3 regions of the Bacillus luti genome follow, and region 3 is predicted to be linked to each of the others. Evidence: riboswitches for the same ligand, from Rfam matches in the RefSeq annotation. Region 3 holds a riboswitch; each other region holds the start of a gene.
What was found. Region 3 has a riboswitch for S-adenosylmethionine ahead of EUC40_RS00065 (bifunctional O-acetylhomoserine aminocarboxypropyltransferase/cysteine synthase). Riboswitches for the same ligand answer to the same signal wherever they lie in the genome.
Positions count from the first base shown of each region.

Region 1: another riboswitch for S-adenosylmethionine. It lies ahead of metI (cystathionine gamma-synthase/O-acetylhomoserine thiolyase); the one in region 3 lies ahead of EUC40_RS00065 (bifunctional O-acetylhomoserine aminocarboxypropyltransferase/cysteine synthase).
Region 2: another riboswitch for S-adenosylmethionine. It lies ahead of EUC40_RS24805 (peptide ABC transporter substrate-binding protein); the one in region 3 lies ahead of EUC40_RS00065 (bifunctional O-acetylhomoserine aminocarboxypropyltransferase/cysteine synthase).

Region 1 covers NZ_CP040336.1:1,118,427-1,128,606, forward strand. Annotated here, with positions in the region: gene EUC40_RS05765 (MBL fold metallo-hydrolase) at 89-718, shown strand; gene EUC40_RS05770 (class I SAM-dependent methyltransferase) at 728-1,840, shown strand; gene EUC40_RS05775 (ArsR/SmtB family transcription factor) at 1,991-2,281, opposite strand; gene metC (cystathionine beta-lyase) at 2,654-3,817, opposite strand; gene metI (cystathionine gamma-synthase/O-acetylhomoserine thiolyase) at 3,814-4,926, opposite strand; SAM riboswitch class I at 5,169-5,278, opposite strand; SAM riboswitch class I at 5,481-5,590, shown strand; gene EUC40_RS05790 (bifunctional homocysteine S-methyltransferase/methylenetetrahydrofolate reductase) at 5,661-7,493, shown strand; gene metH (methionine synthase) at 7,493-10,180, shown strand, end outside.
Region 2 covers NZ_CP040336.1:4,920,046-4,930,225, reverse strand. Annotated here, with positions in the region: gene EUC40_RS24825 (helix-turn-helix transcriptional regulator) at 1-171, shown strand, start outside; gene EUC40_RS24820 (hypothetical protein) at 190-381, shown strand; gene EUC40_RS24815 (ABC-2 transporter permease) at 378-725, shown strand; gene EUC40_RS24810 (peptide ABC transporter substrate-binding protein) at 766-2,406, opposite strand; partial or broken gene EUC40_RS24805 (peptide ABC transporter substrate-binding protein) at 2,788-4,428, opposite strand; SAM riboswitch class I at 4,561-4,666, opposite strand; gene EUC40_RS24800 (aldo/keto reductase) at 4,819-5,652, opposite strand; gene proC (pyrroline-5-carboxylate reductase) at 5,654-6,457, opposite strand; gene EUC40_RS24790 (GRP family sugar transporter) at 6,670-7,521, opposite strand; gene modB (molybdate ABC transporter permease subunit) at 7,822-8,496, opposite strand; gene modA (molybdate ABC transporter substrate-binding protein) at 8,502-9,308, opposite strand; gene EUC40_RS24775 (substrate-binding domain-containing protein) at 9,443-10,180, shown strand, end outside.
Region 3 covers NZ_CP040336.1:10,496-20,675, forward strand. Annotated here, with positions in the region: gene EUC40_RS00050 (response regulator) at 1-98, shown strand, start outside; gene EUC40_RS00055 (FMN-dependent NADH-azoreductase) at 293-919, shown strand; gene EUC40_RS00060 (chloride channel protein) at 983-2,212, opposite strand; SAM riboswitch class I at 2,537-2,641, shown strand; gene EUC40_RS00065 (bifunctional O-acetylhomoserine aminocarboxypropyltransferase/cysteine synthase) at 2,734-4,032, shown strand; gene metA (homoserine O-acetyltransferase MetA) at 4,016-4,921, shown strand; gene EUC40_RS00075 (homoserine dehydrogenase) at 5,059-6,354, shown strand; gene EUC40_RS00080 (YczE/YyaS/YitT family protein) at 6,386-7,012, opposite strand; gene EUC40_RS00085 (LacI family DNA-binding transcriptional regulator) at 7,110-8,087, shown strand; gene EUC40_RS00090 (SGNH/GDSL hydrolase family protein) at 8,098-8,979, shown strand; gene EUC40_RS00095 (ABC transporter ATP-binding protein) at 8,976-9,893, shown strand; gene EUC40_RS00100 (DUF2705 family protein) at 9,886-10,180, shown strand, end outside.

The DNA of each region.
Region 1 (10,180 bases), 1.1 Mb from region 3:
GATTGTCGAGATAACATCCTTTCTTTTCCTAAGAGAAAGAAATGTTGTATCATTAAAAGTAAGTTTAATAACTGGAGGAGATTTTCATATGAAATGGACACAAATGCCATTAGGCCCATTACAAACAAATGCTTATATTTTAACGAACGATCAAAATGAGTGTATTATCTTTGATCCTGGTCACGAAGGAGAAAAGCTCGTGACATATTTGCAAGAAGAACAATTAAAACCTCTTGCGGTTTTATTAACACATGCTCACTTTGATCATATTGGTGCTGTCGATGCGGTAAGAGACGCTTTCCATATTCCTGTATACGTACATAAAGAAGAAGCAGATTGGCTAGGGGATGCAACTGTAAATGGCTCTCAAATTTTTATGATGAACCGCAGTATTACAGCAAAGCCAGCCGATCATATTATTGATGCAGAAGGTGCATTAACAATTGGTTCATTTAATTTTGAAATCTTTGAGACGCCAGGACATTCTCCAGGAAGTATTTCTTATTATTGTAAAGAGGCGAATGCGGTGTTCTCTGGAGATGTATTGTTCCAAATGAGTATTGGAAGAACGGATTTACCTGGTGGAAGTTTTGCTGAATTAATTGGAAGTATTGAAGAGAAGTTATTTGTCTTACCAGATGAAACAGCGGTGCTATGTGGACACGGTCCTGAAACAAGTATTGGTTTTGAAAAAGAAAATAATCCATTTTTACAATAAGGAGTCATGATGGGGATGGAGCTCATTTTAAGAGAATGGATGGGGAAAGAAAAAGATTATTCTATTTCATATAGTACGTATATGAACCTTGTATTATATACAGAAGGACATGGTTATTATATGAAAGAGCGTAAAAAGATTGGAAGACAAGGGGATTTTTTTACAAGTAGCAATGTATCCTCTGTTTTTGCAAAAACTTTTGCTAAGTTTTTTATTCGTCTTGTGGAAAATGGTGAAGTTGCTCCAAATATTTGTGAGATTGGTGGGGGAACAGGTAAGTTTGCCTATGACGTTTTACAAGAATGGAAGCAACTATCTCCGGAAACCTTTATTGATGTAAACTATTCAATGATCGAAGTGAGCCCTTTTCATAAAAAATTACAGCAGGAAAATCTTTGTTCGTTTTCTAATGTGTCATATTATACGTCGCATAGTGAAATGGGAGATTTGTTCGAAGGGATTCTTTTTTCGAATGAGTTATTTGATGCATTTCCTGTTGAAGTAATTGAGAAGAGAAATGGAATATTGTATGAAGTACGTATTACGTATACAGAGGAAGGGAAACTTACAGAAGTATGTAGACCTTTAGAAAAAAGAATCGGTCAATATTTATTGAAATATAATATTCATATTGCTGAAGGGCAGCGTTTTGAAGTACCGATTGCGATGGAAGGTTATATAAAAGAAATTGCGAAATGGTTTCAAAAGGGAATATGTATTACAGTTGATTATGGATACACAAAAGAAGAGTGGATGCACCCTGCGCATCACGAAGGAAGTTTACGAGGGTATTACGAGCATAAGCTAATACGTAATCCTTTAGCATATCCGGGGGAAATGGACCTTACTACTCATATTCATTGGGATGAGCTGAAGGAGATCTTTAGCTTACAAGGAATGCATGCAGTATGGCATAAGAAGCAATCTGAATTTTTGTTAGCAGCAGGAATATTAGAGCAGCTTACGAGTCATCAAGACCGGGATCCTTTTTCAGAAGCTCAAAAACAAAATCGAGCAGTTCGTTCTATGATTTTGAACGGAGGATTAGGGAGTGCCTTTGATGTTGTGATACATACGAAAGATATGCAACATTTACAGTTGAATCGGTATGTGACCATATAAAAAAACAAGACACAGTATATATTTCTGTGTCTTGTTTTTTAATACGACTGTTAATTATGTAGCATCATATATTTTCTCTCATGATATATATATATTAAAGATATGAGATGAAAAATATAGAATACGTCCTTTTTCTCTGTCTATTAGTCCCTAACCTAATAATACGCGAACGAGTTGAATAATTGTTTCGTTTTCTACTTTGTAGTAAATTTCTAATCCTTTTCTTTCACTAGAAACGATTTTAGCGCTTTTTAACTTTGCTAAATGCTGTGAAATTGTAGATTGTGGCATGTTTAAGCCAGTGTACATTGTAGAAACGTTGCTTGGACCACGCTCGATTAATCCTTTTACGATACATAAACGAACAGGGTGAGCAAGTACTTTCAATAATTCTGCATTGCTTTCATATAGTTCTAATTCTTTTTGAAAGGTTTCTAACATGTTCTTTTCCACCTCCGTGTGAGCTGTTATACCATACTATACATACCAAAAAATTAACGAAAAGAAAACAGTTGTTGCAGAAAAAAAGTCCTAAAGTAAAGAAATTGTAAGAAAAGAGACCCTGATGTAAATAAAGTAGATAAAATTGCATGGTTTTGTAAAATGACATTTTTGGGTGAAAATTTCGATGCGTTTTAAAAATTGAAAGATATAGATATATTTGTAACACAATTTTATCATGATTTTCTTATTCTTTCAAATGAATATACTAAATTTTTAAAATAATATGACAAAGGAATTATAATGATATATATAGAATATAAAACAGGTTAAAAGAAAAGAAGCTGAATGTACTCAGCTTCTTTTTTTCATTTATGCATTTACGGGTTCTTCTACATAAGAAAGGGCATTTTCGAAATCGGATATTAAATCGTTAACATTTTCCAGGCCGACGGATAACCGAAGTAATGAATTGGAAATACCTCTTTCATCACGAGCTTCTTGCGACAGTGCTGCATGTGACATTTTAGCTGGATAGGAAAGGATCGATTCGACAGCTCCTAAACTAACCGCAAAGACCGGTAATTTTACTTTTGATAAAAATTGGCGGAGTGCATCTTCTGACTGCAAAGTAAATGATAAGACCGCTCCAGCTGACGTTGCTTGTGATTGCTGAATATCAAAACCAAGATGTGTTTGTAATCCTGGATAATAGACATTTTTAACTTTAGCGTGCTCTTGTAAATAATGTGCAATTTTATTGGCATTTGCAGCGGAATGTTCGAGACGTACATGCAATGTTTTTAGACCGCGAAGCACGAGAGAACAATCTTGTGGTCCTAAAATAGCACCGAATGCATTTTGTAAAAAACCAAGTTTTTGAGCGAGTTCGGCATCTTTTACAACCGCTAATCCGGCAGTAACATCACTATGACCAGCAATAAACTTTGTGGCACTATGAAGAACGACATCAGCGCCAAGGTCAAGTGGCTTCTGAAATAATGGTGTTAAAAATGTATTATCAACAAAAGTAAGAGCGCCAATAGATTTTGCGAGTTTAGAAACCTCGCGAATATCTGTCACTTTTAAAAGTGGGTTGGAAGGTGTTTCTACATAAAAGAGCTTCGTATTCGGTTTAATATTCTGCTTTATTTCTTCTAGATTGGTCATATCAACAAAGGTATGTGAAACACCGTATCGAGAGAGCACTTCAGTTATAATTCGGTAAGTGCCTCCATATACGTCTTCTGAAATAAGTACATGATCGCCTTGTGAAAGGAGGAGAAATGCAGTAGAAATTGCCGCAATGCCGGATGCAAAGGCGAATCCCTTTGTTCCGCTTTCTAGTAAAGCGATAATATCTTCAAGAGCTTCACGAGTTGGATTCCCGGATCGGCTATAGTCATATTTTCCAAATGTATCTACATCAAATTGGTGGAATGTTGATGTATTATAGATGGGAACGTTAACAGCTCCTGTTTGCGGGTCATGTTTATATTGGTTGTGCAGTAAGAGTGTATCTATAGAATAACTCATATTCTTACACCTTCTTTTACAAGTTTAATGGCTTGCTTTAAGTCTTGAATTAAATCGTTACTATTTTCAATACCGACGGAGAATCGAAGAAGACGATTGCACACACCGTTTGCTGTTCTGATTTCTTCAGGAATATCAGCATGTGTTTGTGTTGCTGGATATGTCATTAAACTTTCCACACCACCAAGACTTTCAGCAAATGTAATTAAGGATAAAGATTGTAAGAATGGATTAACCCAGGCTTCATCTTTAAGACGAAATGAAATCATACCGCCTCTTCCTGGATAAAATACATCTGTCACACCATCTTCATTGTTTAAATAAGCAACAACAGCTTTCGCATTTTCTTCATGTTGTCTCATGCGAAGCGCTAACGTTTTCATACCGCGAATTAATAGCCATGAGTCAAATGGGCTTAAGACAGCACCAGAGGCATTATGATAATGAGCGATTTCCTCACAAAGTTCCTTTCCTTTTGCAACGACAAGTCCGCTTAGTACATCGTTATGCCCACCTAAATATTTCGTTGCACTATGAAGTACGATGTCGGCACCTTCCGTTAATGGTTGCTGTATATACGGCGTGTAGAAGGTGTTGTCTACAATAAGGAGTAGTCCATGCCTTTTCGCTACAGTTGCGACAGCGGCAATATCAGTAACTTGCATTAATGGATTAGTTGGAGTTTCTATGAAAATAGCCTTCGTTTCAGTGGTGATAGCTTTTTCGATTTGTTTAATAGATTGTGTATTTACGTATCTACATCGAACATTCCACTTTTTTTCGTGCTCAGAGAATAATCGATAAGTGCCCCCGTATAAATCTTCGGATACAATAAGTTCGTCTCCAGAGCGGAATAAAGAAAGGACGAGGAGAACAGCAGCCATCCCTGAACTACAGGCATAACCTTGTTCGCCATATTCTAAGTCCGCGATTGCCTGTTCTAAAAGACCACGAGTTGGGTTACCAGTTCGTGAGTAGTCAAAACCAGTAGATTGACCAATCCCCTCGTGACGATAAGCGGTTGAGAAATAAACAGGTGGATTAACGGTTCCTGTTGTAGTTTCGCTACGATTTCCGATTTGTGCTAGTTTTGTTTCGATAGTTGACATGTAAAAATTCCTCCTTTTTAAATTAACAATTAAGTGAATATAAAGTGAAACTTTAATCAGTGAGGGATTCATCCCCACTGATTATCAGCCCTCACCGATCGGGCTTTTACGGGCAGTTCGATTCCAAGCTAACTTCTTTGTTCCAGCTGAATTTTGAGGTGGGAATCTTACTGCCCTCAAATAGCGGGGTAAAATAAAAAAAGCCTTCTAAGAAGAAGGCTTTCGGTTTGAATAGAGTCTTCTTCTCATCTGTCAAATCGTTCACAATTTGCTGGAATTAGCACCTTATTAACAAATGTTAATGGTTGCTGAGGCGTCATAGGGCCAGTCCCTCTACCTCTCTAGATAAGAAAGTTCGTATGAAATTTTATTATGGTTTTAACTTTACAACAAAAGATAATTGAATTGCAACTTTATTTTAAATAATTTTTATTTTTCCGCAAGTGTCATTGACTTTTGCATTTGTGCATGCTAAATTTATTAAAAAATTAACAAACATTGTTAAAAGGGGAACGCATTTCCTTTTAGCTACATAAATAAAATATATAGACAAACTCTTATTGAGAGCGGTGGAGGGAAAGGCCCTGTGAAACCCGGCAACCTTCAAACAATATGTTTGAAACGGTGCTAATACCTGCAAAACGAATGTTTTGCATAATAAGAGGAGGATCGATTATGTCCCCCTCTTCAAAGTGAAGAGGGGGTTTTTATATTGATAGAAATGAGGGAGATTCGTGAAATTACTAGATTTATTATCAAAAGGAACTGTAATAGGTGATGGTGCAGTTGGAACGTTATTGCATTCACATGGTTTGCAAAGTAGTTTTGAAGAATTGAATATATCAGATCCAGATTTAATTATATCGATTCATAAGCAATATGTAGCTGCTGGGGCAGATGTAATTCAAACAAATACGTACGGTGCAAATGAAGCGAAATTACGTATGTATGGTTTAGAAAATCAAGTTACTGAAATTAATAGAGCGGCAGTAAAACTGGCGAAAGCATCTGTAACAGAAAGAAATGCAATTTTAGGAACAATTGGTGGTATGAAACATATCGGAGCTGTTACAACGACCGATATGGAAAGGGAGTTTATGCTACTTGAGCAGGCAGGTGCTTTACTAGAGGAACAGGTTGATGGACTGCTATTAGAGACTTTCTATGATGAGTTTGAATTACTTCATGCTGTTAAGGTGTTACGAAAACAAACGAATATTCCCATTGTAGCTCAATTAGCGTTACATGAGGCAGGTACGACTCAAAATGGAAATGATGTAAATGAAATATTAAAACAGATTTTAGATTATGGTGCAAATGTTGTTGGATTGAATTGCCAACTAGGACCACTTCATATGACAGAAGCCTTGAAAATGATATCGATCCCTCAAAATGGTTACTTGTCAGCATATCCGAATGCAGGTCTTCCAAATTATGTGGAGGGGCGTTACGTATATGAGGGAAGTCCAGCTTATTTTGAAGCAATGGCACCGAAATTTATTGAGCAAGGTGTTCGGTTATTGGGTGGTTGTTGTGGTACGACTCCAGAACATATTGAAAGTATGAAGCGTGCTACTCTAAATGTTACACCTGTAATAGAAAAGGACACGATTCAAAGACCGAAAGTAGTTCATACACACGAGAAACGTTCGAAAGCCCACGTTACTCTAGCAGAGAAGGCAAAGAAACAAACGACAGTTGTAGTGGAATTAGATCCACCGAAAACGCTAGACACACAGCGGTTTTTTGAAGGGGCAAGAGCGCTGAAAAGAGCTGGAGCGGACGCTATTACTCTAGCAGATAATTCGTTAGCGTCGCCTCGCGTTTCGAATATGGCGATGGGTGCATTATTAACGAAGCATGATATTCCAGTATTGACGCATTTAACGTGTAGAGACCACAACGTCATTGGACTACAATCTCACTTACTAGGTTTATCGGCGTTAGGTATGGAAGAAGTGCTAGCTTTAACTGGTGATCCAGCACGTGTTGGTGATTTTCCAGGTGCCACTTCTGTATATGATTTGTCCTCTATTGAGCTCATTAAAATGATTAAAGAAATGAACGATGGACGTTCTATTTTAGGGAAATCAATTGGTCCAGCGACAAGGTTCTCGGTCGGAGGTGCGTTTAATCCGCATGTAAGGCATTTAAAAGCGGCAGTAAAACGAATGGAACGAAAAATAGATGCTGGAGCAGAATACTTTTTAACGCAGCCGATTTATGATGTTGCTTTAATTAAAGAAGTATATGAAGCGACAAAGCATTTGGAACAGCCTATTTTTATTGGAATTATGCCGTTAGTAAGTAAGCGGAATGCAGATTTTCTGCATTTTGAAGTGCCTGGTATTACTCTCCCAGAAGAGATAAGACAAAGAATGGATGGACATGAAACGAAAGAGGAAGCAATTGAGGAAGGAATCCGTATTTCACAAGAACTAATCGATGCGGCGATGAAATATTTTAACGGCATCTATCTTATTACACCATTTCTAAAATATGAAATTACAGAACATCTTGTTAAATATGTGAGAGAAAAGCAAGAAGTGAAAGAAGGTATTAATTGATGAAATGTATAGAAGAAAAATTACAAAATAACATCTTAATATTAGATGGTGCAATGGGGACAATGATCCAACAAGAGGACTTAACTGCGGAAGATTTCGGGGGAGAAGAGTACGAAGGTTGTAATGAATATTTAGTAGAAACAAGACCAGATGTTATTTTAAAGATTCATAAAGCCTATATTGAAGCTGGAGCTGACATCATTGAAACAAATACATTTGGTGCGACGAACATTGTATTAAGTGATTATGAGTTATCTCATTTAGATGAAGAGTTAAATGAAAAAGCAGCAATCTTGGCGAAGCAAGTTGTTATAGAAAGCGGGAAGGAAGTATATGTTGCAGGTGCGATGGGACCGACAACGAAAGCGATTAGTGTTACTGGTGGTGTAACGTTTGAAGAATTAATTGAAGCCTATACGCGGCAGGCAAGAGGATTGTTGAAGGGAGAAGTTGATGTATTACTCGTTGAGACGAGTCAAGATATGCGTAACGTGAAGGCGGCTTATATTGGAATTCAAGCAGCTTTTGACGAACTAAATAAAATTGTACCTATCATGATTTCGGGAACGATTGAACCGATGGGAACGACTCTGGCGGGGCAAACAATAGAGGCTTTTTACTTATCGATAGAACATATGAAGCCATTATCTGTTGGATTAAACTGTGCGACTGGTCCGGAGTTTATGAGAGACCATATTCGTTCACTATCTGATTTATCGGAGTGTTACATTTCTTGTTATCCAAATGCAGGTCTTCCTGATGAAGATGGACATTATCATGAATCTCCATCTTCTCTCGCTGAAAAAGTGAAGCGATTTGCTGAAGAAGGATGGATTAATATTATCGGTGGTTGTTGTGGGACAACACCAGAACATATAAGAGCGATGAAATCCGCATTAGCGTCTCTTAAGCCTCGTGAACATCATGAACGAGAAGGGCATGGGGTTAGTGGATTAGAGGCATTGCAATATGATGATTCTATGAGACCGCTATTTGTTGGTGAAAGAACGAACGTTATTGGATCACGTAAATTTAAACGATTAGTAGCAGAAGGGAAATTTGAAGAGGCCGCTGAAGTCGCAAGAGCGCAAGTGAAGAAGAATGCTCATATTATTGATATTTGTATGGCAGACCCGGACCGCGATGAAATAGAAGATATGGAAAACTTCTTGGCAGAAGTTACGAAAGTGTTAAAAGTACCGATTATGATTGATTCAACAGATGAAAATGTGATGGAGCGAGCTCTTACTTATATTCAAGGGAAAGCTGTTATTAATTCAATTAATTTAGAAGATGGAGAAGAACGATTTAAAAAAGTGACGCCGCTTCTTCAGAAATATGGCGCTGCTATTGTTGTAGGAACAATTGATGAAGATGGTATGGCGGTTAGTGCAGAACGAAAACTCGAAATTGCGAAAAGAAGCTATGATTTATTGACGACGAAATATGGTATACGTCCGTCTGATATTATTTTTGATGCGCTCGTATTTCCTGTAGGTACAGGTGATGAAGAATATATTGGCTCGGCGGCCGCGACGATAGAAGGAATTCGCCTTATTAAAGAAGCATTACCAGAGTGTTTGACGATTTTAGGTGTAAGTAACATATCATTTGGTTTACCACCGGCGGGACGTGAAGTGCTAAATTCGGTATTTTTATATCATGCAACGAAAGCAGGATTAGATTACGCAATTGTTAATACGGAAAAATTAGAACGCTATGCGTCGATTCCAGAGGAAGAAAAACACCTTGCAGATGCATTATTATTTGAAACGACGAAAGAGACGTTAGAAGAATTTACAAACTTTTACCGAGTCGCTAAAAAGAAAGATGTCGTTGTGCAAGAAACGTTAACTCTTGATGAACGACTAGCAAATTATATTGTGGAAGGTACGAAACAAGGGTTACACGAGGATTTAAGTCTTGCACTTGAAGAAGGTAGGAAACCTCTTGATATTATTAATGGTCCACTTATGACAGGAATGGATGAGGTGGGACGATTATTTAATAATAATGAATTGATTGTTGCTGAAGTACTGCAAAGTGCTGAAAGTATGAAAGCAGCTGTAAGTTATTTAGAGCCTCATATGGAATCTAGTGACAGTGCGAAAAAAGGGAAAGTATTATTAGCGACTGTTAAAGGGGACGTACATGATATTGGGAAAAATCTTGTTGAAATTATTTTATCGAATAATGGATATGAGATTATTAATTTAGGAATCAATGTTCGCTCAGATCGAATTGTTCAAGAAGTACAAGAGAAGAAGCCTGATATTATAGGGCTTTCTGGTTTGCTAGTAAAATCAGCTCAACAAATGGTAACGACTGCAGAGGATTTACAAGCGGCGGATATTGACATTCCAATTGTTGTAGGCGGAGCAGCGTTAACGAGAAAGTTTACAGATAATCGAATTTCGCCCTCCTATAAAGGGCTCGTATGTTATGCGAGCGATGCGATGACAGGTCTTGATATTATTAATAAGCTTCAAAAAGAAGAAGAGCGTGAGAAGATGAAGCAGGATAAAAAGGAACGTCATCTTCATATCGTAACAAAAGAAGAGAAGAAAGTAGAAATTCCAGTAGTAATTGAGCCATTACCAAAATCAGAGGTTATCGTGCCTGATTCAACAAAACGAATTGTATTACGGGATATTCCTGCCCTCCATCTTGCTCCATTTTTAAATAGA
Region 2 (10,180 bases), 290 kb from region 3:
CTTGGTATTGCATTTGGTGTTTTATTATCAGGAGAAGGTTGTGTGTGGCTAGATAGTATTCGATTTGATGAAGTAGATGAAAAAATTCCTTCAACAGATTTGGCAGAAAACTTTTATGAAACACTTTTAGAAGAGCCGGTGAATCTACAATTTGAAGAAGTAGAAAAATAAAAAACAAGGAGAAAAGATATGCTCAAATATGTAAAACTAATAAGTATTAGTTTAGTAATATCGTCTTGTATTATGGGAATTAACTATTTAGTTAGCTATCTTTGGTCAGGGCATATACCTTCTTTGACGTGGAGAACATATTTGATGTTTGTTTTTATATTTATGATGAGTTTTGGTTCAATGCAAAAAGAAGGAAAAGAGGATTATTGACGATAGTCTTCTTCGCCTTTCTTTCATTAACACAAATGTTCATAGCTGTTTTCGGAAATGCAGGTATGATCTTTAATATAATTTCGCTATCGTTACAACTCGTAAGTTCGGGTGTAATTGTACCGCATGAAATGTTTTCTAAAACATATCAAACAATCGGCGAATTATTTCCCGCAACATATGCAGCGAATGGCTATTATACAATAATATTTTGGGGAGTTAGTTTAGAGAAAAATATTATTTCATTATTAGTCATTATATTAGTCACGCAATTGGTAGCAGTCATTACTGTATCTGTAAAAGGAATAGTAGAGAGAAGAAGTCATGTAGTTAAAGAAGTATAAAATAAAAAAGGTATCCTGTGATTGGATACCTTTTTATTTATTATTTTGCAACTTCTGTCCACTTATAGTTAAATTCACCGCCGAAGTCAGTTGTTACAAGTCCTTTAATGAAAGAGCGTTGTAAGTAAGAACGACCTTGTTGGTATAAAGGAGCGACAGCACCGTCTTGTAATAAGATTTTTTCAGCTTGCTTCATTGCTTCAAAGCGTGCTTTTTCATCGCCAGCTAAATCTGTTTTCACTTTATGAATGAGCTCATCGTACTCTTTGTTAGAGTATTTATCGAAGTTATAAGCACTATCTGTTGTAAATAAATCTAAGAATGTAATTGGATCCGCGAAGTCAGGGCCCCAACCGTCAATACCGATTTCATAATCACCACTTAATAGTAGTTTCAACTGTTGTTTACGTGGTTGTGGTTTTAAATTCACTGTTAAGCCATCTAGATTCTTTTCGAGTTCACCTTTTAAATATTCACCAGTCTTTTTAGCTAAAGCATTATCACTTGTTAATAGTTCGATTGTTACTTTGTCGGTACCAAGTTCTTGTTTTGCTTTTTTCCAGTTTTCTTTTGCTGTTTTCACATCATCTTTGACTAGGTTTCCATTTTCTTTACGGAAGTCATTGCCTTCTGGACTCTTTGCGAATTTCACAGGAACCATTCCTTCAGCTGGAACAGCACCGTTATTTAAAATTGTTTCTACGTATGCTTTTTTATTCATTGCTCCGTTAATAGCAAGGCGTGCATGTTGATTTTTTAATGTTTCATTCTTTTGATTTAGTCGTAAAAATTGAATGCCAACTTCAGCGCGTTCTTTGAAGTTTGGATCGCCCTTATATTTATCAACAAACTCCGCAGTTAAAGCAACACGATCAATTTGTCCTGAATCATATAAGTTCACTTCTGTAGACTTATCTTTAACGACATTGAAGTTGATTTCTTCTAATTTTACCGTTTTAGCATCCCAATAGTTAGGATTCTTCTTCAATTGGAAGCTTTGCTCGTGTTTCCAGTTATCTAATGTGAAAGCACCGTTGTAAATTAAATGATTTGTTTCTAAACCGTATTTATCACCTTGAGATTTTAAGTACGCTTCATTAACTGGTAAGAATGTCGAGAATGTCGTTAAGCTTAAGAAGTAGGGAACAGGACGGTCTAGTTGTACTTCTAACGTTTTATCATCAAGAGCTTTAACTCCTAGTTGATCAATTGGCAATTGTTTTTGGTTTATTTGTTTCGCATTCTGTATATCGAAGAATAAGAATGCATATTCAGCTGCTGTATCAGGATTTACGGCACGTTGCCAAGCGAAGACGAAGTCTTTTGCTGTAACAGGAGTACCGTTTGACCATTTTGAATCACGCAGGTGGAATGTATATTTTGTCTTATCGGGACTAACGTCAACCGACTCAGCAACACCAGGAATCGGTGTGTTATCTTCTCCCATTGCATATAACCCTTCAAAAACATTGCGCATTACGTTCATGGATTCCCCATCCGTTGCTTTTGCAACATCCATTGTTGGAATTTCTGAAGCGAATGATAAGTTAATTGCCTGTTTATCAGGTGCTTTATCATTTGCTTTCGCTCCGCTTGCATTATCTTTATTTCCCCCGCAAGCAGTTAGTAGTAGACTTGCTCCTAAAACAGATGCAACAACAGGTACGACTTTTTTCTTCATTGTTCTTTCCTCCCTAAATGTGTTGTTCGTAACGTCATAATGTCCATGTCTTGAAGTAGCTATAGAAGGAGATAAAACCTATTATGAATATTTGTTTATAGGTAATCAGGTGTTCTATATGTATATACATGTTGAACTATAATCTATCGTTATATGTTTCAACATAGAGACATTATATTTTGATGGTGAAATATTTCGTTTCTTTGATTATTTAGAATATTAACACTGGAAAGAACTATATGTCAATAATAAAAACAGAATGTTAATTTCTTGAAATAATATATTAAAAAAGTAGATTCCCATGTATTAAGGAACCTACTTTTAATACGTTTTGTGAAAAAATAATTAATATGGTGGAATAACGTTGGTCAAAGTTACAATTTATTTTTCAATTTTTGCCCATTTGAAGTTTAATTGACCTGCAAAGTCTACTTGCACAATTCCTTTCACATAAGAACGTTCTAAATAAGATTCTCCCTTTTGATAAAGAGGAGCGATAACAGAGTCTTTAAATAATATTTTCTCGGATGCTAGTAATGCTTCCCAGCGAGCTTTTTCATCACCAGCTAAAGTTGTTTTCACTTTTGCTATTGTTTCATCGAACTCCTTATTAGAGTAATGATCTAAGTTATAAGGGTTATTCGTTGTAAATAGCTCAAGGAATGTAATTGGATCCGCAAAGTCAGGGCTCCAGCCATCAATACCGATTTCGTAGTCACCTTTTAATAAAAGCGAAACTTATTGCTTACGCGGTTGCGGTTTTATATTTACTGTTAAGCCATCTAAATTCTTTTCTAGTTGTCCTTTTAAGAATTCACCAGTTTTCTTCTCAAGGTCACCATCACTTGTTAATAATTCTAACGTTATTTTTTCAGATCCAAGTTCTTGTTTTGCTTTTTTCCATAATTCTTGTGCCGATTTTGTATCAACCTTTGTTAAATCGCTGTTTGCAACGCGGAAGTCTGTTCCGTCAGGTCCTTTTGCAAAGTTTTTTGGAACGAGACTAAAGGTTGGTGTAGAGCCATCATTTAATAACGTATTTACAAAGGATTTTCGATCGATCGTTTGATCAATTGCTTGGCGTGCAGAAACGTTTTGCAGCACTTTGTTTTGCTGATTCATACGTAAAAATTGTACGCCTACGTTCGGACGTTCTTTAAAGTTACCATCCTTTTTATATTTATCAACGAAATCAGACGTTAATTTTATACGGTCTAATTGTTTAGATTCAAATAAATTTACTTCTGTTGATTTTTCTTTCACGACGTTAAAATTGATTTCTTCTAGTTTGACAGCATCTTTATCCCAATAGGTAGGGTTTTTCTTGAATTTAAAGCTTTGTTCGTGCTTCCAATCGCTTAGTGTAAAAGCTCCGTTGTACAAGATTGTATTATCTTCTAAAGCGTACTTATCACCTTGTGCTTTAAAGAATTCCTCGTTAATTGGTAGAAATGTTGGGAACGCTGTTAAGCTAATAAAATACGGAACAGGACGCTCTAATTCTACCTCAAACGTATGGTCATCAATTGCTTTTACACCAAGTTGATCGGCTGGAAGCTCTTTGTTGTTAATCTTTGTTGCATTTTTAATATCAAAGAATAGAAATGCATATTCAGAGGCTGTTGCTGGATCGACAGCTCTTTGCCAAGCGAAGACAAAATCTTTCGCGGTAACAGGAGTACCGTTTGACCATTTTGAATCTCGTAAATGGAATGTGTATTTCGTTTTATCGCTATTTACTTCATGAGATTTTGCAACGCCAGGGACAGGTTTGTTACCTTCACCAAGATTATACAAACCTTCAAATACGTTTCTCATTACTTGACCAGAATCAGTATCTGTAGCTCGAGCTGTATCCATTGTTCGTATTTCAGTAGGTGAAGATAAGTTTAAAACCTGTTTACTAGGTGCCTCGTCTTTTGCATTTGCTCCGCTTGCTTCGTTTTTATAACTACCGCAACCAGTTAATAAAATACTTACTCCTACAACTGATGCAATACCGGGTACAAACTTCTTTTTCATTTGATTTTCCTCCTAAATAATTAAGTTTGGATGATGATGAGGGAAATGAAAAATAAAAAATCCCTCTTTTCATATTGAGAAAGAGGGATTTTTACGTACAAGTTATGCACCCGTATATAAACGAATTCCCTCATTCTATCTTTCAAGCCATAAAGCTTGCAGGAAGTGGCACAGTATTCAAAATGAACCTGTTGCCGAGGTTTCAAAGGGCCAGTCCCTCCACCTCTCTTGATACAATGAGTAAACGAATAAATTTTATTAATTTTTGTGTTTCTTTGATAATTCAAAATCTTACACCTTGGATAATGAAGTGTCAACCTAATGAAATATAGTTTAAATTTTCAGTTTTCTTTAACGAAAAAACCACTGCATATGGCAGTGGTTTTTCTACTAGAAGTTAAAGTTATCTGGATCTGGACCAACGCGACGATCTTCATTGAGTGCTTGAATTGCTTTCATGTCATCAGCGCTTAATTCAAAATCGAATATATTTGCATTTTCAATAATGCGATGTTCTTTAATAGATTTAGGGATTGTTACAACTTCGTTTTGTAAATCCCAGCGTAAAATAATTTGCGCAGTTGATTTATTATATTTTGTCGCAATTTCTTGTAACGTTGGATTATCAAGTAGTTGTCCTTGCATTAATGGTGACCAAGCTTCAAGTTGGATGTTATGTTCTTTACAGAAAGTGTGTAATTCTTCTTGAGCTAAACGTGGATGGTATTCTACTTGGTTAACCATTGGTTTAATTTCAGCGATTTCAAATACATCTTGCAAATGGTGAATGTGGAAATTACTCACACCAATAGCGCGAACACGGCCGTCTTTATAAAGCTTTTCTAACGCTTTCCATGATTCAGTATATTTTCCTTTTACAGGCCAATGTACTAAATATAAATCTAAATATTCTAGACCTAATTTTTCTAATGTAGTTTCAAATGCTTGAAGTGTTGTTTCATAGCCTTGATCGCTATTCCACACTTTTGATGTAATGAATAATTCTTCACGTGAAACACCTGATTCACGGATCGCTTGTCCAACGCCTTCTTCGTTTTGATAGATTGCAGCAGTATCGATGCTACGGTAGCCATTTTTAATTGCTGCTTTTACAGAATCAATTACTTCTGAACCATCTTCTACTTTAAAAACACCTAAACCGAACCAAGGCATTTTTACACCGTTATGTAATGTTGTATAGTCTTTTAAACTTGTTAAACTCATATTATTTCCCCCTAGCTTTTTTGTTTGTTGCTTCTACTGCTTTTTGAATTGCTTCTGAAAAATTATACTCATATAAAGTTTTGAGACCTTCAGCTGTGGAACCACCTGGTGTTGTTACTTGTTCGCGGAGGTTAGCTGGATCTTGCGTTTGTTCAAGCATAGAAGCAGAGCCAGAAATCATTTGAATGACGAGATGTTTTGCAGTTGCCTCATCGACTCCATAACTTATTGTTGCTTCAATTAAGCTTTCGGCAAAGTAATAAAGGAAGGCTGGTGCACTTCCAGTAACTGCAGTAAGTTGATGCACTTCTTCCTCAGTGCAAAGTTGCGAAGTACCAATTCCTCTTAAAAGCAGTTGCAGGGTTTCTTGATGCATCTCGGTTACTGATTGTCCCATTGTATATAAGGAGATAGACTTTCCAATTTCAGCAGCTGTATTTGGCATAATCCAAGCAACAGGCGTCCCCCCGGGAAGTCTCGCTTCTAAATAAGATGGACCAATGCCAGCAGCTACCGTTACGACAAGTTGATTCGATAGTAACGGAGATAACTCTGCTAATAATTCTTCATGTGCAGAAGGTGGCATTGCTAAAACAATCGTATCAACAGATGTAACATGATGCTTCCAATCGGTTGTAATAGACACATCATATTGCCCTTGTAATTGTTCTAATTTTGCTACGTTGCTTCGGTTGGAAATGATAATTTCTTCGATGTATTCTTTACTTGTTTTCAGTAATCCGGAAAATATAGCTTCTGCCATACGACCAGCACCAATAAATAAAATTCGATGTTTAGTTAGCATATCCTTTATTCCTTTCTGATGAGAATATGTTATAAAAAACGATACCATTTTTAAGAGAATTTTGTAAAAAGAAAAGGCTTATCGCGAGAAGGATGAAAATGGAGGGAGGAGGGTTAATACAAATAAGGTTATAAAAATTATTATACTTAAAAAATAGTTGTAATAAAAAATCCCTGAAGCAGTTATGCTTCAGGGATTAATAGATTATAAATTTATGCTTTTGTCATACCTAGTAATACAGCGCCGCCGATAATTAAAACACTACCTAGTGCAATAAAGATCAATTGACGTTTTGTTTTCTTTTCACCTAAGAAGACAATCGCACCGAATGTTGAGATAACGATTCCAGTTTGAGATAACGGGAAGCTTGTCGCAACTCCGACACGTGGTAAGGAAAGAAGTAAGAATAAGTTTCCTGTTCCCCATAGTAAACCAGATAGAGCATTACGGATTGCATATTTGTTAAATGGTTTATGTTTAGATGTCAGTACAACCGCACCAACAAACATACCAACTGCTTGTGGTAAAATAGCAGACCAACCGTCGATATTATACCAACGAATAATAATTACATATACAAGATAGCCAAAAGTAGAAACAATTAAAGTAAGAAGTCCTTTTTTCAATTGTCCTGGTGGCTGAGCATTTTCTTTATCATCTAATGATGTGAATACAACACCAACTACGATTAATAGGATTGCAATCGTTCCCAGAACAATCGTTGTTGTAGTAGTCCACTCACGGAAAGCGATAACCCCAAAGATAGAAGTTGCAACAAGTTGCATACCAGTAGAAATCGTTACAGTAGTTGAAACACCTAGTTTTTCAACTGTTTTTAATTGGTTTACTTGTCCTAAAGCCCAGAATAAACCTGAAATAAAACCAACAATCAAGACTGTCATTGTTAAAGCTGGTTGAGTAAATACATACATAATTGTTGCGAAGAATAGAGCACCGATTGTCATACCTACCGTTTGGCTATATGCACCACCGCCCATTTTTACGCTTACTAATAAGATGTTTCCCCATGCAATTGCAGGAAGAAGCGCTAATAAAATGTCCATTACAAGACTCCCTTCGAGTTCCTATACCAATATAATTACATATCGTTCTAACGATCGGTAATGCCCCACTAATAGAGTAGAAGATTACCGATCGCTAAAACAGGATGAAGAATTCACAATATAAATGCGTTTTCATTTCTTCATTTTTTGAAACACCTCCATATAATAACAGGAAATTGCCTATTTTAGAAAGTGAATTCAAATAAAATGTATATTTTAATAAAAGGTAAAATTCAGTTATTTCCCGACGGTATATTTTATTTCCTAAGAAATAAAGAAGCAGCTTCGAAAAAAGCTGCTTTAAGAGTGAGTAATTCTTTTGTTAATAAGCTGAATACATAGCAGAAATAGGAGTGACATACTAATAGTGATAACTACAAGCGTCCAGGCGAGCTGCATATTGCTTGCATCAATGGCCATGTAAATTGCAGTTGGGATAGTCTGTGTTTTACCAGGAATGTTTCCGGCAAACATGAGTGTAGCACCAAACTCACCGAGCGCACGAACAAAGCTCAAAATCATTCCGCTTAGTAAGGCAGGAAATGCAAGAGGAAGTGTGACGTGTAGAAAAACTTGATATTCACTTGCACCAAGATCGCGGGCGCTCTCTTCAATTTGTACATTCGCGATAGAAAATCCTGTCTTTGCCGATTGGTACATAAGCGGAAATGCAACAACTGTAGAAGCAATGATAGCAGCAGTAGATGTGAACATAATAGATTGCTGAAATATTGATTCTATCCAAGTTCCAATGGGACTGTTATTTCCAAAAATGATAATGAGAAAAAAGCCAATTACAGTTGGCGGAAGTACCATTGGTAATAAGAAAATAGTTTCTAATATTACTTTATATCTCCATGAGGAGCGTGCTAACGCTCGTCCGATAATCGTTCCTAAAATTGTAACGATTATGGTGGCACATGCAGCTACCCGTAAAGATAGAAAGATTGGCGACAAAATAGCATCAAAGCTCATGGCAATTATGACAGGACTGTAAATCCATATTTCTTAAAGGTAGATTGTGCATCTTTTGACTGCAAATATTCATAAAATGAAGTCGCCTCTTTCTTATGCTTAGATTCCTTTATAACGCCTAAAGGATAGTGGATTGGCTCATGAGATGTAGCAGCTGCTGTCTCACCAATTTTTACTTTTTCTGAAATGAGAGCATCTGTTTTGTATACGATACCCGCATCGACATTACCTGTTTCTACATATGTTAACACTTGGCGAACGTCTTTTGTAAATACGATTTTATTTTGAACATCATTCCAAAGGTTTTCATGTGTTAGAGAAGCCTTTGCGTATTTTCCGGCAGGTACAGATTCAGGTGTACCAAGTGCGATTTTTTTGATTTCCTCGTCTTTTAAATCTTGAAATTTTGTAAGAGAGCTATCCTTAGGGATGACTAGAACTAGTTCATTTCCAAGAAGATTTTTCCCTTCTTTTTCATTAATGAATCCTTTTTTAACAAGAGTTTGGAATTTATCTTCGGCTGCTGAGAAGAATAAATCAGCAGGTGCACCTTGTTCAATTTGTTGTTGAAGTGCACCAGAAGCGCCGAAGTTAAAAGAAAGTTTAATATTAGGTTCTTTTTCTTTATATTTTGTTTCAATCTCCTTTAGCGCATCTTGTAAGCTTGCAGCTGCTGATATAGTAAGTTCAACTGCTTTTTCTTCTTTAGCGGTTGATTTCTCTTTCTTATCTCCGCTTGTACATGCAACACTAAAGATAAGAAGAAAAGAAAGTATAAGTGCCCCGATGGATCGTAATGTAAACTTATTCATAAAAAAATCCCCTTTCGTTTTGACATATTCAATTATAACTAATTATAACTAAATATAACTAGTTATAATTGAATATAATTTGAACATGTAGATGTTTTTAAAAAAATAGGAGAAATATTCTTTTCTTTGTTACAATGAAGGGAGAAAGTGAGGAATCGTCTATGGATCATCATTCCTACACAACGGAAGAGGTAGCAAAGCGATTAAAAGTATCAAAACTAACTGTATACGACTTAATTAAAAAAGGAGAACTTCCTTCTTATAGAGTTGGTAGACAGATGCGCATTGATGCAGCAGATTTAGAACAATATATTAAGCAAATGAAAACAGGAAAGGTACAAGTTGCCCCTGTAAAGAATGACGGCAATAGTATCTCGAATACATGCATTATTAGCGGACAAGAACTAACGTTAGATATGTTGGCAAAGCGTATAGAAAATGGTCTGCCAAGTTCTAATATATTACGGGCATATCAAGGTAGTTTAACGAGTTTAGTAAAAATGTATCAAGGCGAAGGAAGCATCGTTAGCTTGCATTTATTTGATGGCGAAACTGGTACATATAATGTTCCTTACGTAAAACGTATTTTAGTTGGACAACCATGTATTATGATTAATTTATTATCAAGGAACGTTGGGTTTTATGTGCAAAAGGGGAATCCAAAAAATATAAAAACATGGGCTGATTTATCTCATTCATCTATACGATTTGTAAATCGAGAAAAAGGTTCTGGTATTAGGGTGCTGGTGGATGAGCAATTGCGCATTCAAAAGTTAAATAAAGAACATATTAGTGGATATGAATGGGAAGAATCGAATCATCTTGGTGTTGCCACGCAAGTCGCGAATGGAAAAGCTGACGTGGGAGTAGGA
Region 3 (10,180 bases):
AAACGGTTAAAGCGCATGTGAGTAGTATTTTAAGCAAATTAAACTTATCTGATCGTACGCAAGCAGCGTTATATGCAGTGAGAAATGGAATTGTATAAGACGAAAGTCGTAAGACCTAGTTCGCCTTTAGAAGGTGGACTTTTTTTATGGAAAAATACGTCTATATGAGGACGAAATTGTCTTGGTATAAAGATAAAATATGTTTGTAAGCAACAAAACAACAATTACAAGGGATACCTTTTTTTGAAAGCATATATGACAACGTAAGAGTGAGTTTTAGGAGGAAAATATAATGACAACAGTTTTATTCGTAAAAGCAAACAACCGCCCAGCAGAACAAGCAGTTAGTGTGAAATTATACGAGGCATTTTTAGCAAACTATAAAGAAGCGCACCCAAATGATACAGTGGTAGAACTTGATTTATATAAAGAAGAATTACCATATGTAGGCGTAGATATGATTAATGGTACATTCAAATCTGGTAAAGGATTTGATTTAACAGAAGAAGAAGCAAAAGCAGTGGCAGTAGCTGATAAGTATTTAAATCAATTCCTAGAAGCTGATAAAGTTGTTTTCGGTTTCCCATTATGGAATTTAACAATTCCAGCAGTACTACACACATATATTGATTATTTAAACCGTGCTGGTAAAACATTTAAATATACACCAGAAGGTCCAGTTGGCCTAATTGGAGATAAGAAAATTGCATTATTAAATGCACGCGGCGGCGTATATTCTGAAGGTCCAGCAGCTGGAGTAGAAATGGCAGTTAAATATGTAGCAAGCATGATGGGCTTTTTCGGTGCAACAAACATGGAAACAATCGTTATTGAAGGACATAACCAGTTCCCAGACAAAGCAGAAGAAATTATTGCAGCAGGTCTTGAAGAAGCAGCTAAAGTAGCAAGTAAATTTTAATTGAAATTATAATCGTCACTCAAAGAAACAGCATTAACGTCTATGTTAATGCTGTTTTTTTTATTAATTTGTAGTTTCGTTACGCTTAGGAAGTGGAAATGCATTACCAATAGCTGCTGCACCGAGCATTGGTAATAGTAAATTAAGCGGGAAAAACATAAGTAATAGTAGTGTTATAGCTATTGGTTTTCTTAGCGCATAGCTCGAAATCGCTGTCGTTACAATGGCTACAGACGCGATTGGGTCTATAGGAAGAATGGAGGCAATCGCGTATCCAATACTTGACCCAGAAAATATAATTGGAAAAATATGTCCACCACGCCAACCTGTATTTAAACAAACGGCAGTAATGCATAATTTTAAAACTCCTGAAAGAAGTAATATCCAAAAAGATAAATGACTCCATTCAACGACTAGATCTTTTAATTGATGTTCCCCTGAAAATAATGTGTATGGGAGAAAAGTTCCCGCAATCCCTAATAAAACTCCACCTATAATTCCAAGTGTTAGTTTGTATTCACGGAAAGGATGGATAATTTTCTCTAATGTAAATTCTACTTTGAAATATAGGAAACCAACGATAGCACCGATGCAAGCAAGTGGAAGAAAGGCGATCCATTCATTGATTGAAAGAGATCCTTCCCCAAAATCAACAATAAAGGATCCACGATTATCGAGTTTACTAAGCAATAAATAAACGGAAAATCCAGCAAAAGTAGTAGTTACATATACAATTGCTTTTTTTCCTTTAGAAAACCCGGCAATTTCTTCTCCCTCATTTTCAGTTGGAGCTAAGTAACCGAATAATGGAGCGTTAAAAATGACACTTAAAGTAGCTCCAATTCCAACTTCTGTTAGTTCGCTCATTCCCTTTAAAGCAAATTTAAAGCGATCCCCTACCCATGTACAAAGTCCGCCGATAATCCCGACAAGTGCGGCCTCTGGGCCTAGGCTAGCTCCAAATATTAAAACAATAAGCGCAGTTAAAGTAGCCTGATGTACAAAACGGTATTCAATTCTACCAGTTTTTTTATATTCACCCATTACTTCTGGCATAAGACGTGGATATGTACCGAAGTATTTTTGTGATAAACCAACAAAAATACCACCGATTATTGTTACACAAAGAGTGTAATAAGGGGGAGAAGAGAAAACATTAGGTAAGTATCCCCAAATAAAGTGGATTCCGATATTGATCGTAACTAAAAATAACCAAACTGTAGCCCCTACTATAGAGCCTAAAAGAATGCCATATAGAGCGAGTATATAGTGCATGTCCTTTTTATCTGTCATGTTATACCTCCGTTATATAAGTTGTAATAGAGAAAGGGTTACACATGCTAGTGTGAAATGAATGGAATATAATATAGTATCTTTGTGTGAGGTTGGCTTATTCAACATATATGTTGGGATTTCGTTAGGGTTTGGGGCTTATAAATTAAACCACTTATTTAATTCTATATATTGATTGGGATTTTTTAAAGGTCTTTTTTGAATAAATATGGAATATACTTCTTTTGTTGCTTTATATAGAACTGCTGACATTTATTTTAGAACATTCAGAAAAACAGATTGACATTAGGAAATTATTGCTATAAAATCAACGGTAATTGCATAGTCTTATCAAGAAAAGGTGGAGGGACAGGCCCGATGAAACCTTGGCAACAGCCGTATAACGGAATTGTGCCAAATCCTGCAGGTAATAATCCTGAGAGATAAGAAAGAGTCTTTAGAGCGTGTTTTCAAACTGCTCCTTTCTTGTTTTCAGGAAGGGAGCAGTTTTTTATTTTGTATAAAAGAAAGGAGAATGAGAGATGGGAGAATCATGGGGAAAGGGAACAATTTGTGTGCAAGGTGGTTATACGCCAAAAAATGGTGAGCCACGCGTTTTGCCGCTTTATCAAAGTACAACGTATAAATACGATACATCGGATGATTTAGCAGCATTATTTAACTTAGAGGCAGAAGGCTATATTTATACACGTATTGGGAATCCCACACTCGCTGCATTTGAACAAAAGTTATCAGATTTAGAAGGTGGTGTAGGGGCTGTTGCGACAGCTTCTGGGCAAGCTGCTATTATGCTTGCAGTGTTAAATATTTGTAGTAGCGGGGATCATCTACTTTGTTCTTCGACAGTTTACGGAGGGACATTTAATTTATTTGGAGTAAGTTTGCGTAAGCTTGGCATTGATGTTACGTTCTTTAATCCGAATTTAACAGCAGATGAGATTGTGGCACTTGGTAACGATAAGACGAAACTTATCTACGCAGAATCATTAGGAAATCCAGCAATGAACGTTCTGAATTTCAAAGAATTTTCAGATGCAGCAAAAGAACTAGAGGTACCTTTTATCGTTGATAATACATTAGCGACTCCTTATTTGTGCCAAGCGTTCGAGCATGGAGCAAACATCATTGTTCATTCTACGACGAAGTATATCGATGGTCATGCAAGTTCTTTGGGCGGTATTGTCATTGATGGAGGGAACTTCGATTGGACAAATGGAAAATATCCTGAACTTGTTGAACCAGACCCAAGTTATCACGGCGTAAGTTATGTTCAAAATTTTGGTGCGGCAGCTTATATTGTGAAAGCACGCGTGCAGTTATTAAGAGATTACGGAAATTGTATGAGCCCATTCAATGCATATATTAGCAATATTGGCTTAGAAACACTGCACTTACGCATGGAGCGCCATAGTGAAAATGCTCTAGCAGTTGCTAAGTGGCTTGCTAATCATGAACGTATTGAATGGGTGAATTATCCGGGACTAGATAGTAATGAAAACTATTCATTAGCACAAAAATATTTGAAAAAAGGTGCTAGTGGTGTTTTAACTTTCGGTATTAAAGGTGGATTAGACGCGGCAAAAGAATTTATCGCGAATGTGAAACTAGCAACTCTCGTAACGCATGTAGCTGATGCACGAACTTGCGTTATACATCCTGCTAGTACGACGCATAGACAATTAAGTGCGGAAGATCAGCGTTTGGCCGGTGTCACATCGGATTTAATTCGTTTATCGGTTGGTATAGAAGATGTTTCTGATATTATTGCGGATTTAGAAGCAGCGCTAGTCGGAGGCAAAGAACATGCCGATCATAATTGATAAAGATTTACCAGCTCGCAAAGTATTGCAGAAGGAAAATATTTTTGTAATGACGAAGGAGCGAGCAGAAACACAAGATATCCGTGCTTTGAAAATTGCTATATTAAATTTAATGCCTACAAAGCAAGAAACAGAAGCGCAATTACTTCGTTTAATTGGCAACACACCGTTGCAATTAGATGTTCACTTACTTCATATGGAATCACATTTGTCACGTAATGTAGCACAGGAACATTTAACGAGTTTCTATAAAACATTCCGTGATATTGAGAATGAGAAATTTGATGGGCTTATTATTACAGGAGCACCAGTTGAAACTCTTTCTTTTGAAGAGGTAGATTATTGGGAAGAGCTTAAACGCATTATGGAGTATTCAAAAACGAATGTAACATCTACGCTTCATATTTGCTGGGGGGCACAAGCTGGTTTGTACCATCATTATGGCGTTCCAAAGTATCCTCTGAAGGAAAAAATGTTCGGTGTATTTGAACATGAAGTCCGTGAGCAACACGTGAAATTGTTACAAGGGTTTGATGAATTGTTTTTTGCTCCGCATTCTCGTCATACAGAGGTACGAGAGAGTGATATTAGAGAGGCGGCAGAATTAACATTATTAGCAAACTCTAAGGAAGCCGGTGTTCACCTTGTTATGGGGCAAGAAGGAAGGCAAGTGTTTGTGCTCGGGCATAGTGAATATAGCTGTGATACGTTAAAGCAAGAATACGAACGGGACCGCCAAAAAGGGTTAAATATTGATGTACCAAAAAATTATTTCAAACATAATAATCCAAATGAGAAACCGCTTGTTAGATGGAGGAGTCATGGGAATCTATTATTCTCTAATTGGTTAAATTATTACGTGTATCAAGAAACCCCTTATATATTGTAAAGATTGTGTAACACGTGGCACCGTTTTCTTTGTAAAGATTAACTTATATTTTTACGAATGTTCGAAATACATTGTTTTTCAGATTTTTAACTCATATAATTTCATCTAAACACAATTTTTGAGGGGTGGACAGTACTATGAAAGAAATTCAAGTGGGTTTATTAGGTCTTGGGACAGTTGGTAGTGGTGTAGTTCGTATTATTACAGATCATCAAGAGCGACTTATACATCAAGTAGGTTGTCCTGTAAAAGTAACGAAAGTGTTGGTACAAAACATTGAGAAAGAGAGGGATGTTGAGGTACCTTCTACTTTATTAACACAAGATGCAAATGAAATTTTAGATAATTCAAATATTGATGTGGTTATTGAAGTAATGGGTGGCATTGATGATGCAAAATCATATATTTTACAAGCTTTAAGAAGTGGGAAACATGTTGTAACTGCAAATAAAGATTTAATGGCATTACATGGGGCTGAATTATTAGCAACAGCAAAAGCGAATAAGGCTGATCTGTTTTATGAAGCTAGTGTAGCCGGAGGGATTCCGATTTTGCGAAGTATCGTAGAAGGACTTTCTTCAGATCTTATTACGAAAGTAATGGGAATTGTAAATGGAACAACAAATTTTATTTTGACGAAAATGTCAGACGAAGGGAGAGCATATAACGACGTGTTAAAAGAAGCCCAACAACTTGGATTTGCAGAAGCAGATCCAACATCAGACGTAGAAGGTTTAGATGCGGCAAGAAAAATGACGATTTTAGCTACTCTCGGTTTCTCTACAAATGTAGAGCTTGGAGACGTGAAGGTAAAAGGAATTACTTCTATTACAGAAGAAGACATTGAATATAGTAAGAGTTTAGGGTATACGATTAAATTAATCGGTCTTGCAAAGCGAGATGGTGAAAAACTTGAGGTTACAGTTGAACCAACGTTACTTCCAAATACACATCCTCTTGCGGCAGTACAAAACGAATATAACGCTGTGTATGTGTATGGTGAAGCAGTTGGGGAAACAATGTTTTATGGCCCAGGTGCAGGAAGCTTACCAACAGCAACAGCTGTTGTTTCCGATTTAGTAGCTGTAATGCAAAATATTAGATTAGGTGTAAATGGAAATAGTGCGGTATCGCCGCAGTATAAAAAGGTATTAAAAGAGCCAGATGAAATTGTTGTGAAGAAATTTTTAAGACTTCATGTAAAAGACGAAATTGGTGTATTTGCAAAAATTACATCATTGTTCTCTGAGCGTGGTGTTAGCTTTGAGAAAATTATTCAAATGCCGCTTGAAGAGAAAGGAAAAGCAGAAATTGTAATTGTAACGCATCGAGCTTCTCTTGCGGATTATGATTATATTCTACATACATTGCAAGGGTATGAAGAAATAGATTGTGTGAAGGCAAATTATCGGATTGAAGGGGATGCTAAGTAGTATCTTCTTATCATAAAAAAGAAAGAACCTATTAAGCAGCTTGCTTGATAGGTTCTTTTTTGTTTAAAATTTGCGTGCCGATTTGGATAAATGCTTGAATAATCCAACCTGTTGTAAAGGATAAGATGATTGTTCCAAAGTAGATTGGTCCATCTAACAAGAAGCTCAATGTTAAAAATAAAAAGGCTAATGAAATTTCTGTTTTTCTAAATGTCCATTTTTTCTTCTCAGCAACCGTTAAAACGAAAGCTTCTTGAGGTGCTGCGCAAAGATTTGTAGAGACGTAAAGACCAATCCCAGCTCCGACGAATAGATTTCCGCAAATAAGTGTTATATATTTTGGAAGAGAGCGGATAGCGTCCATAATAGTTGTAATGGAACCAATCCAATCAACAAAAAGAGAAATAAGAATCATCGTTACAATTGTTCCGATAGTAATTTGTTTTTTATTCCAAAAGAGTACGATAAGTGTAAATGCAAAATTAATCATGAAAATCCAAAAACCAATACTTATCCCGAAATTTTGATATAGTGCAATAAAGAAGGAATCATAAGGGCTAAGTCCAAAGGAAGTAATTGTTGTCATCATATTAATGCCGATGGAGAGAATGAGTAAACCGCCAATGAAAAATATATATTCTAATTTAAATCGAAGCATAGTTGTATATCCTTTCTAAATGTATTTGCTAGGAAAGGATATATTGTGGAAAGCTTACCAGGTCAAGTGAGAATTTTTGCGAGAAGAGGAGAATGAGATGACGAATATAAGAAAGATTGCTGAACTTGCTGGAGTATCCGTTTCAACTGTTTCACGTGTACTGAATAATCATCCATATGTGAATGAACAGAAACGAAAAGAAATTTTAGCAATTATAGAAGAATTAAATTATACGCAAAACGTGAATGCAATCCATTTAGTGAAAGGAAAAACGAATGTAATTGGAGTGCTATTACCACACGTAAATGATCAATATTATAGCGCTATTATTGAGGGGATATCAAAGGAAACCGCAAAGAAAAATTACAATATGATGCTTTGTCAGACGAACTATAGTGAGGAAAGAGAATTAGAAATTTTGAACATGTTAAAAATGAAGAAACTTGATGGAGTTATTATATGTTCGCGGGCGAATAGTAAGGAGAAGCTTGAAGAATATACGAAATTTGGTCCAATTGTAACATGTGAAGAAATAGATTCAACATATATTTCAAGTGTACATATTGATTACTATAAAGTGTTTTCACAAGGGATGAAAAGCTTAATAGATGCTGGTCATACACGTATTGGTTATTGCATCGGAAGAAGTAATAGCATAAATAGCGAAAGACGAAAAAAAGCGTATGAGGATTCGCTTGGGCAAATTAAGGTGACACCGTTACATGATTGGAAGTTTAAAGGTTGTTTTACAGTAGAAGATGGACGTAATGTAGTTAGGGAGTGGGTTTGTATGTCTGTAAAACCGACAGCGTTTCTTGTATCTTGTAACCATATTGCAGCGGGGATGGTAACAGAAGCAAAAAAACAAGGAATCCGTATTCCAGAGGATATCACGATTATTGGATGTGATGATCAAGAAGTGGCAAATATATTGGGGATAACAACGATTTCGCATCCTAGTAAAAATGTTGGAGTGAAAGCGTTTGAATTATTATATGAAAAGGTTAATGAAGAAAAATTAGATGTGAAGCATATAGAGTTATTACCAGAGTTAGTAGATAGAGAAACGACATAATTGAGAAGGTGTGAAAATCGCTTTTCAAAATTTCGTTTGGTATAATTATGGACAATCTATGAGGGCTAAAAGGGGTTTTGATATGAGATCAAAAGTAGTAAAAGTAATTCTACTCATTACAATTGCATCTTTCTGTTTATTTGCATACGGTTTTGTTTCGGGTGTAAATGATGTATTAAATCCGACAGCTTCAAACTTAGTTAAGAAAAACGACGTAGTGGCAAAAGAGAAAAAGAAAACAGGAACTTTACAAATCGTTAGTTTAGGTGATTCATTAACACGTGGCGTTGGTGATAAAGAAGGAATTGGCTATATTGGACGAATGAAAGAAGATTTACAAAAAGATTATAAGCAAAAGGTTGCATTAACAAACTTAGCAGTTAGTGGTGCGAAAATGCCTGACTTATTAAAACAAATTGAGAGTAGTGGTGCTCAATATTCAATTAAGCAAGCAGATGTAATCGTTTTAACAATTGGAGGGAATGATTTATTTCCAGGTTGGGAATCGCTTGGAAAGATAGATTTAGAGACGTATCGCCCTGATACGGAAACATTTCAAAGTGAAGCGAAGAAAATTATAGAAGAAATTCGTAAAGTAAATACAGATAGCCCTATTTTTTGGCTCGGTTTATACAATCCTTTTGAAGATGTAGAAGATTTAAAAGGGTCTTCAAACATTGTTGTGGACTGGAATGCATCTTTAGAGAAATTAGCGTTAACTGATAAAAATGTGTATATTACACCGACATTTGATTTATTCCAAAACCGCGGCAAAGATTTATTATACTCTGATCATTTTCATCCGAATGAAGTTGGTTACACATATATGGCAGAACGCTTAGTTCAAAATGTTGCAAGTAAATTAAAACTAGAACAAGGAGGGGTAAAATGACGACGATACTTTCCGTGCGAGACTTGAAGAAAGTAATTGGGAAGAAGACACTTGTAGAGAATATTTCCTTTGATGTGAAGCAAGGAGAAGTATTTGGATTCTTAGGACCCAATGGTGCCGGAAAAACGACTACTATCCGGATGCTAGTCGGACTGATTAAAGCGACAGAGGGCACGATTTCTATTGGCGGTTATTCTATTAAGGAAAATTTCAGAGAAGCGATGCGTCAAATTGGGAGTATCGTTGAAAACCCAGAACTGTATACATATTTAACGGGATGGGAAAATTTAAAACAATTTGCCCGTATGTTAGGTGATATATCAGATGAACGTATTATTGAAATTGCTCAAATGGTTCATTTGGATGAAAGAATTCACGATAAGGTAAAAACATATTCACTCGGTATGAAACAGCGTCTTGGCATTGCCCAAGCGCTTCTTGGAAACCCGAAATTGCTCATATTAGATGAGCCAACAAATGGTTTAGATCCAGCTGGAATTAGAGAACTTAGGGAATTTATACATAAGCTTGTGAAAGAAGAAAATATGAGTGTGTTTATTTCAAGTCATTTGCTAAGCGAAGTACAAATGATATGTGATCGTGTTGCTATTATTCATAAAGGGAAAATGATAACAGTTGCAACGATCGAAGAATTGATTAAAACAGCAAGTGATCGCGTAGAATGGACCGTTACGCCGATTGGAAAAGCAAAGGATATGCTAGAAGATGCTGAAGAGGTAAGAGAAGTGAGTGTAGAGGGTGAACGATTATTATGTCGCATGGATGTTGCGTCTATAAGTAGCTGGAATAAATACTTTGTAGAAAATGGGATAAATGTACATAGTGTTAAGGAGCTTGTGTTTACGCTAGAAGATTTATTTATTGAACTCACAAGGGGTGAGCAGCATGCGTGAATTTGCGAATCTAGTTTTAAATGAATCAGAAAAGATTTATCGTAAGAAACGTATTTTTGTTGTCATGCTTATTTTAGCAATCTTAATCCCACTTTTTGTGTATGCGCAGTATCGTGAAATAGAGACGACACAAAAAAGGCTAGGTACAACGGATTGGAAAGTATCATTGCAGCAGCAAATTGTTGATTCTCAAAACCGTTTGAATAACTCTAGATTGCCAGAAGAATGGCGTGATTGGCTAAAAGTAAGAGTGGAACAACAACAATATTATTTGGATCATGATATTA